One region of the Salinivibrio sp. AR640 genome, then DNA from elsewhere that is predicted to be linked to it. Evidence: predicted binding sites of a transcription regulator. Region 1 holds the regulator's gene; the other holds the start of a gene.
The links. Region 1 encodes CRP, which controls carbon source genes, mostly activating them, when cyclic AMP is high. Its sites were predicted from a motif close to TGTGANNNNNNTCACA; they were not measured.
Positions count from the first base shown of each region.

Region 2: the regulator CRP is predicted to act here: its motif matches at 1,714-1,729, upstream of BZG75_RS05770 (CTP synthase).

Region 1 covers NZ_MUFD01000026.1:29,476-33,693, forward strand. Annotated here, with positions in the region: gene astD (succinylglutamate-semialdehyde dehydrogenase) at 1-949, shown strand, start outside; gene BZG75_RS12495 (DUF1338 domain-containing protein) at 960-1,751, shown strand; gene crp (cAMP-activated global transcriptional regulator CRP) at 1,870-2,502, opposite strand; gene BZG75_RS12505 (phosphoribulokinase) at 2,752-3,621, opposite strand; gene BZG75_RS12510 (YheU family protein) at 3,678-3,896, opposite strand; gene BZG75_RS12515 (hydrolase) at 4,044-4,218, opposite strand, start outside.
Region 2 covers NZ_MUFD01000007.1:46,524-50,741, forward strand. Annotated here, with positions in the region: gene relA (GTP diphosphokinase) at 1-814, shown strand, start outside; gene mazG (nucleoside triphosphate pyrophosphohydrolase) at 864-1,658, shown strand; gene BZG75_RS05770 (CTP synthase) at 1,814-3,448, shown strand; gene eno (phosphopyruvate hydratase) at 3,523-4,218, shown strand, end outside.

The DNA.
Region 1 (4,218 bases):
GCCAAAAGTCGCAGAGAAGACTTTGGGCTATTGGCTCGAAGCGGGATTACCGCAAGGACTGATCAGCCTGGTACAAGGTGGGCGCAATACCGGTGAGGCGCTGGCCCAAGCGCGCGGTATTGACGGTTTATTGTTTACCGGTAGCGCCAATACGGGGCATATTCTTCATCGTCAGTTTGCTGGCCAGCCCGATAAAATGCTGGCGCTGGAAATGGGGGGCAATAACCCCTTGGTGGTGAGTGATCAGTTCGGTGATTTAGACGCCACCGTATACACCATTATTCAATCGGCCTACCTCAGTGCCGGTCAGCGGTGTACGTGTGCACGCCGCCTGCTACTGCCTGAGGGAGAAGTGGGTGACAAGATCTTGACTCGCCTAGCACAATGGACCAAAACCGTGCGAGTGGGCGGACAGTTTGATGATCCCGCACCTTTCATGGGCGCCCAAATTTCAATGGCTGCCGCCGAGGGGATTTTGGCCACACAACAAAAATTGATCGATCTGGGAGCAACCCCCGTCATAGAGTGCGAGCATTTACACGATGCGGTGATTTCTCCAGGGATTTTAGATGTGAGTGGCATTCAAGCGTTACCCGACGAAGAGTATTTCGGTCCGCTACTACAAGTGCAGCGCTATCAGGATATGGCTGATGCGATCACGAAGGCGAATGATACCCGCTATGGTTTGTCGGCAGGCCTTATCAGTGAAGACGAGGGCGAATGGCAATACTTCCTCGATCATATTCGCGCAGGGATTGTGAATCGTAATCGTCAGTTGACAGGGGCAAGCGGTGATGCGCCATTTGGCGGGCCAGGTGCGTCGGGTAATTTACGTCCAAGCGCTTACTATGCCGCCGATTATTGCGCTTATCCCATGGCATCAATGGAAGGGGAGCAGGTGGTACTGCCTGAGACGTTCGCCCCCGGTATTCCGACTCAACAAGATTAAGGAGACCAACATGGACAGTGGCCAAGCGTTATTCGATAAATTATGGCAAGACTATATTAACCGTCTTTGCCCATCGGCACATCAGGTACATGCCTTGCTCGAAGAAGGGCAGCCTTTAATCAATGATCATATTGCCTTGCGGACATTTGGTTTGCCCAAGGTTGGGCTTGAGGTCTTGGCGCGCCCCTTCCTGGCGCTAGGCTATCAGCAAAAAGGGGACTATACCTTTGAAGCGAAAAAGCTCAATGCCTGCCATTTCGAGCACCCCGATCCTTTGATGCCGAAAGTGTTTATCAGTGAATTGATGGTCGAGCAATGCTCGCCTGCGCTGCAAGCCATTGTTCACAAGCTGGTGGCACAAGTCGATGCGTCGTCACTAACAGGGAGCGATTTTCTTCATCAGGGGCGGCTTTGGGACATCGATAGCGCCACCTATCAAGCGCTTGCTGAGGAGAGTGAATACGCGTCCTGGGTAGCCGCGCACGGTTATGGTGCGAATCATTTCACGGTGAGTGTCAATCAGTTAAAGGCTCATGATCATTGCCAATCGGTTAATCAAAAGCTGCGAGACAATGGCTTTGCAATTAACGAAGCGGGTGGTGAAGTAAAAGGGGACGCATCCGTTTATCTGGAGCAATCCTCCACCATGGCTGACCGTGTCGCTGTTGTTTTCTCTGATGGCACGCAAACCATTCCAGGTGGGTTTTATGAGTTTGCTAAGCGTTATGTGTTGCCCAACGGTGAGTTGTACCAGGGATTTGTTGCCGCTTCAGCGGATAAAATTTTTGAGAGCACGCACTAATAAATAGCTGATATAACGAGGCATACACAGTTAAGGAAGAGTTCGCTCTTCCTTTTTTTTGTTTTAAAAAGAAAAACCGACGCCAGGGCGTCGGTTGGGAATACAGAGAGCGCTGTGATTAGCGGGTACCGTATACCACGATGGTTTTACCATGGGCTGAAATAAGATTTTGCTCTTCCAGCATTTTAAGAATACGCCCCACGGTTTCACGCGAACACCCAACGATTTGGCCAATTTCTTGACGTGTGATCTTAATTTGCATGCCATCAGGGTGCGTCATGGCATCGGGTTGCTTCGCTAAATTCAACAAGGTTTGCGCAATACGGCCCGTGACGTCCAGGAAGGCAAGATCCCCCACTTTTTGGCTGGTCACTTGCAAACGGCGCGCCATTTGTGAGGACAAACGCATTAATATATCAGGGTTAACCTGGATCAGTTGGCGGAACTTTTTGAATGAGATTTCTGCCACTTCACAAGGAGACTTAGCCCGAACCCAAGCGGTACGCTCCTGATCATCTTCGAAAAGGCCTAGCTCACCGATAAAATCACCTTGGTTAAGATAAGACAGGATCATTTCCTTGCCTTCTTCATCTTTGATTAGAACGGCGACAGACCCTTTCACGATGTAATACAAGGTCTCCGCTTTTTCGCCTGCATGAATCAGCGTGCTTTTAGACGGATACTTGTGGATGTGACAATGTGAAAGGAACCACTCGAGTGTAGGGTCTGTTTGAGGTTTTCCTGGAACCATATAACTTATTTCCTCTGCATGTGTTGCCCGGCAACAACGTCCTATCTTTGTCTGAGGGGTAACCCACCAGATCTATGCACAGAATACGAAGTCTGGGCGCGGGCTACAAGCTCACTGTATGTTAACAAGAGTGTATCTTTTTTTGTTAGCAATTTCTTGATTTTGATCTAGGCCAACCGCCTAAAAACCTGGCAAAAACGTGGCTAAGATCACGGCTTGAGAAGTAATACACGATAGATGCGCTACGCCCTAGCCAATCTTGCCTTTTTCGATTAGCTGCTGAATCAATGGACGGATGATAAGTTCCATCGCAAAGCCCATCTTACCGCCTGGCACGACGAGTGTATTATGCCGTGACATAAAAGACCCCGTGATCATTTGCAGCAGATAAGGAAAGTCGACGTTTTTCATCCCTCGAAAGCGGATCACCACAAAGCTCTCATCCAACGAAGGAATGCCTTTGGCGTTCAGTGGGTTGGAGGTATCGACCGTCGGCACCCGTTGAAAGTTAATGTGAGTGCGTGAGAATTGCGGCGTAATATAATGCAAATAATCGTCCATCGACCGCACAATTGAGTCGGTGACCGCTTCGCGTGAGTGGCCCCTATCGCGGGTATCGCGGACAAATTTCTGAATCCACTCAAGGTTGACGATCGGGACCATACCAATCAATAGGTCGACATGTTGGGAGACATTGACCTCACCATCAACCACACCGCCGTGCAAGCCTTCGTAAAATAGTACGTTGGTATTGTCGGGTAAATCCTGCCATGGTGTGAAGGTCCCTGGCATTTGATTGTAGGGCACCGCTTCATCAAAGGTATGCAAGTAGCGGCGATATTTGCCTGTGCCGAGTTCACCGTACTCACGGAAAAACTGCTCTAATCGCGGAAAATCATTGGCGGTGGGGCCAAAGTAACTAATGTGCCGTCCTTGCTCACGTGCTTTACGGATCTCGACGTCCATTTCCGGTCGCGTAAAGCGATGGAAACTGTCCCCTTCTAGCCACGCCGCTTTGATGTTCATCATCTGGAACATCTTACGGAATGCTTCGGACGTGGTGGTGGTCCCTGCTCCTGAAGAGCCGGTGACCGCGATGATTGGATGTTTAGCCGACATGACGCGCCCTGTCATTCAGTCTGAATGTGTATCGCTGTTTATTGCGTACAGCGATGCTAAGATCTGAGTGCTTCCTTACGACGAATATCCACTGTCTCGTGCAACTCAGAATACACAATCACGGCGTCGCCGGATTGCAGTTGTTGGCGAACATCCGCCACTTTTTGTGCAAAGCTGACTTCCTGCTCACCATAATCGGTTCCTTCCCGTAACACAAAGTGCTCGATTAAACGAGTCAGTGTTTCCTCAGGGACCGATTGCCAAGGAACCATCATACTACATCACCTTTTGTTGATTTATGGCTGAGACGTTAGGGTGCTTGATGCTGATATTGTGAATCAGCTCGCATTTTACCCAATCATTCAACACAATGCAGTAGATCAATGTGCGTCGGTCTTTTTTGCTTTGCGTGGCGTCCCTTTTTAACGGGACGAGCAAAGGCGTGAGGCTAACCAGTGAGGCACCGACTGCTCCAGCCAGAACTGTGGCTGGCGCCAACTGCCGGTAACAAAACCAACATGCCCACCATGCTCGCTCAGTTGATAGTCAATATTCGCGGGCAGAGGCGAGGTTGGGATTACTGCGTCGGTCATAAAG
Region 2 (4,218 bases), on a different contig from region 1:
GTCGCGAGATTGGCTCAATCCCAGCCATGGATTTGTTAACTCAAGTCGTGCGCGCGCCAAAATAAATGCTTGGTTCCGCAAGCAAGACAAAGACAAGAACATTGCTGCCGGTAAAGAAATCTTGGATACCGAGCTACAAAAAATTGGCGGCATCAGTAAAGATGCCAATTTGGCGCTAAAACGCTTTAACGTTAACACGCTGGACGAGCTTTATGCCGGCGTGGGCAGTGGTGATTTGCGCATTAATCAGGTAGTGAACCATATTAATGGCCTGATTAATAAACCGAGCTTGGAAGAAGAAGAGCAGCAGTTGTTAGAAAAACTGCAGCAAAGCGAACAAAAACCGAGCACCGGCAAAGCCCACCGCGATGCCGTGGTTGTCGAAGGTGTTGATAATCTGATGACGCATCTCGCGCGCTGTTGCCAGCCGTTGCCGGGGGATGACATTAAAGGATTTGTTACCCAAGGGCGTGGTATTTCGGTCCACCGTGCAGATTGCGAGCAGCTCAATGAGCTTAGTCATCATGCACCGGAGCGGATTATCGCCACGGTGTGGGGAAAAGGCCATATTGGTCAATACCATGTACGCATTCGCCTTTCGGCAAACGAACGTACCGGGCTGGTCAAAGATATCAATAACGTGCTAAGCAATGAGAAAGCACGGGTAGCCGGGATGCAAAGCCGGGTTGATTATAAAAAGCAAATGTCGATCATGGACTTTGATCTCGAAATCTCTGATTTAGATACCTTAAGCCGCGTTGTAAACCGGCTTGAACAAGTGAAAGATGTGGTCGAAGCGAAACGTCTCCGCTAATACATTCGCCCTGTTTCGACAGGGCGTTTTTTCATGAAGGAACCTTCTTATGGCGTCAATTGACAACTTACTGACGATCATGGCGACCTTACGCGACCCTAATCATGGTTGTGACTGGGACAAGGCACAAACCTTTGCCTCTATTGTGCCTCATACCTTAGAAGAGGCGTACGAAGTGGCTGACGCCATTGAGCGTGAAAACTGGTCGGACCTAAAAGATGAGTTGGGCGACCTTCTTTTTCAAATTGTGTTCTACAGTCAATTAGGGCGCGAACAACATCGATTTGATTTTGACGATGTCGTCAGTGCGGTGTGCGATAAGCTCACACGTCGTCACCCTCACGTATTTGGTCCTAAAGATGCTAACGGGAAGCCATTAAGCTCGCCTGATTGGGAAGGTATTAAGGCGCAAGAGCGCGCAGAGAAAATGCCCTCAACCCAATCCTGCAGTCTATTAGATGGCGTGACTCAGGGGTTGCCCGCGTTAACTCGCGCCCACAAGCTACAAAAACGATGTGCAAGGGCAGGGTTTGATTGGCCAACCGTGGCGCCGGTTATCGAGAAGGTGCGAGAAGAGCTGGAAGAGGTCGAACATGAATTGGCACAGACACCGGTTGACGCAAGCCGTGTGGAAGACGAAGTTGGCGATCTTTTGTTTGCTGTCGTCAATGTCGCGCGCCACCTAGGCACGGATGCTGAGCAGGCGTTGCGCGCAGCCAATCAGAAATTTGAACGTCGCTTTCGTAGCGTTGAAAATCAATTACGTGATAGTGGAAAAAATATTCAACAATGTCAGCTGGATGAACTAGAATCGGCGTGGCAAGCGGTTAAAAAAGACGAGTAAGGCAATATCCTGTAATTGGCATAATTGATTTGTGACAATTAAAAACACCAGGGTGTGTGGTAGCTTTCACATTGTGGGAGTCAGTGGGGTCTGGTATCATAATATCCCGTCCAGAACTTCATTTATTTCCTCTAAATCCAACTCTCAGGTTTAGCATGACGACGAACTACATTTTTGTTACGGGCGGTGTTGTATCCTCCCTCGGTAAGGGTATTGCTGCAGCCTCATTAGCAGCCATTCTTGAAGCGCGTGGCCTTAACGTCACCATCATGAAACTCGACCCTTATATTAACGTGGATCCAGGGACAATGAGCCCTACCCAGCACGGAGAAGTATTCGTCACGGAAGACGGCGCAGAGACTGACCTTGATCTCGGTCACTATGAGCGCTTCATTCGCACTAAAATGACCAAGCGTAATAACTTTACCTCTGGCCGTGTTTATGCGGATGTACTGCGCAAAGAGCGCCGTGGAGACTACCTGGGGGCGACGATTCAGGTGATCCCACATATTACCAACTCGATCAAAGATCGCATCGTCGCAGGCGGTGAAGGTCACGATATTGTGATCGTCGAGATCGGCGGAACGGTCGGTGATATTGAATCATTACCATTTTTGGAAGCGATTCGTCAGTTGACGGTAGACGTGGGCCGCGAACATGCCATGTTCATGCATCTGACATTAGTGCCTTACTTGGCTGCGGCAGGCGAAGTAAAAACCAAGCCGACCCAGCACTCAGTAAAAGAGCTTCTGTCGATTGGTATTCAGCCGGATGTGCTGGTATGCCGTAGTGAGCGTCCAATTCCTGCCAATGAACGCGCTAAGATTGCGCTGTTCTGTAATGTGGCGGAAAAAGCGGTCATCACCATGAAAGACGTCGACTCTATTTACAAGATCCCATCGTTGATCCGTTCGCAAGGGTTGGACGATTTGGTGTGCAAGCGCTTTGGCATTGAAGCCGTAGAAGCTGACTTGTCTGAATGGGAGCAAGTGAGCTACGAAGAAGCCAACCCAATGGGTGAAGTCACCATTGGTATGGTCGGTAAGTACATTGAATTGCCGGATGCGTACAAGTCCGTCAATGAAGCGTTAAAACATGGTGGGTTGAAAAATCGCCTGACCGTCAACATCAAGTACGTGGATTCACAAGATCTTGAAACCCGCGGCAGTGAAATGCTGAAGGACTTGGACGCGATTCTCGTCCCTGGTGGATTTGGTGACCGCGGCATTGAAGGTAAGATCCTTGCGGCACAATATGCACGTGAAAACAATGTGCCGTATCTGGGTATTTGTCTTGGTATGCAGGTGGCGTTGATTGAATACGCACGTAATGTCGCCGGCATGGAAGGCGCTAACTCGACTGAGTTTAGCCAAGAAAGCCCTTATCCTGTCGTTGGCCTGATCACTGAGTGGGTCGATGAAGAAGGCAAAGTGGAAGAGCGTAGCGAGACGTCAGATCTTGGTGGCACCATGCGCCTAGGCGCGCAGCTTTGCCACTTAGCTGAAGGTTCGAAAGCGCATCAGCTCTACGGCAATACCCAAATCCATGAGCGCCATCGCCACCGTTATGAAGTGAATAATCTGCTACGTCCTAAGCTAGAAAAAGCAGGATTGTCAGTTTCTGGTCTGTCTGCCGATAAAAAGCTGGTAGAGATCATTGAAAACCCAGCACATCCTTGGTTCGTGGCGTGCCAGTTCCACCCGGAATTCACTTCAACGCCGCGTGATGGCCATCCACTGTTTGCTGGATTTGTTGCTGCGGCAGGCAAAAAACAGCGCGGTGAGCTATAAACGACATTCGAGCGGTAGCCCAGAAGGCGGCCGCTCTTTATTTTTAAAAACAATGACAGACGAGAGGAATCACAATGTCTAAGATCGTTAAAGTTCTAGGTCGTGAAATTATTGATTCACGCGGTAACCCTACCGTTGAAGCGGAAGTTCACCTAGAAGGTGGTTTCGTTGGTATGGCAGCAGCTCCTTCTGGTGCATCTACGGGTTCTCGCGAAGCACTAGAACTGCGTGACGGTGATAAGTCACGTTTCATGGGTAAAGGCGTACTGAAAGCGATTGAAGCTGTGAATGGCCCAATCGCAGAAGCATTGCTGGGTAAAGACGCTAAAGCGCAAGCGGATATCGACCAAGTGATGATCGATCTCGACGGTACCGAGAACAAATCTCAGTTCGGTGCTAACGCTATCCTCGCGGTTTCTTTGGCGAACGCCAAAGCGGCGGCAGCGGCAAAAGGCATGCCTTTGTTCGAGCATATCGCTGAGCTAAACGGTACTGCGGGTCAGTTCTCTATGCCTCTGCCAATGATGAATATCCTGAATGGTGGTGAGCACGCGGATAACAACGTTGATATCCAAGAGTTCATGATCCAGCCAGTCGGTGCTAAGACGCTAAAAGAAGCGCTGCGTATCGGTGCAGAAGTATTCCACAACCTTGCCAAAGTACTGAAAGCCAAAGGCCTAAGCACTGCTGTTGGTGACGAAGGTGGTTTTGCGCCTAATCTAGAGTCAAACGCAGCAGCACTCGCTGCGATTAAAGAAGCGGTTGAGCAA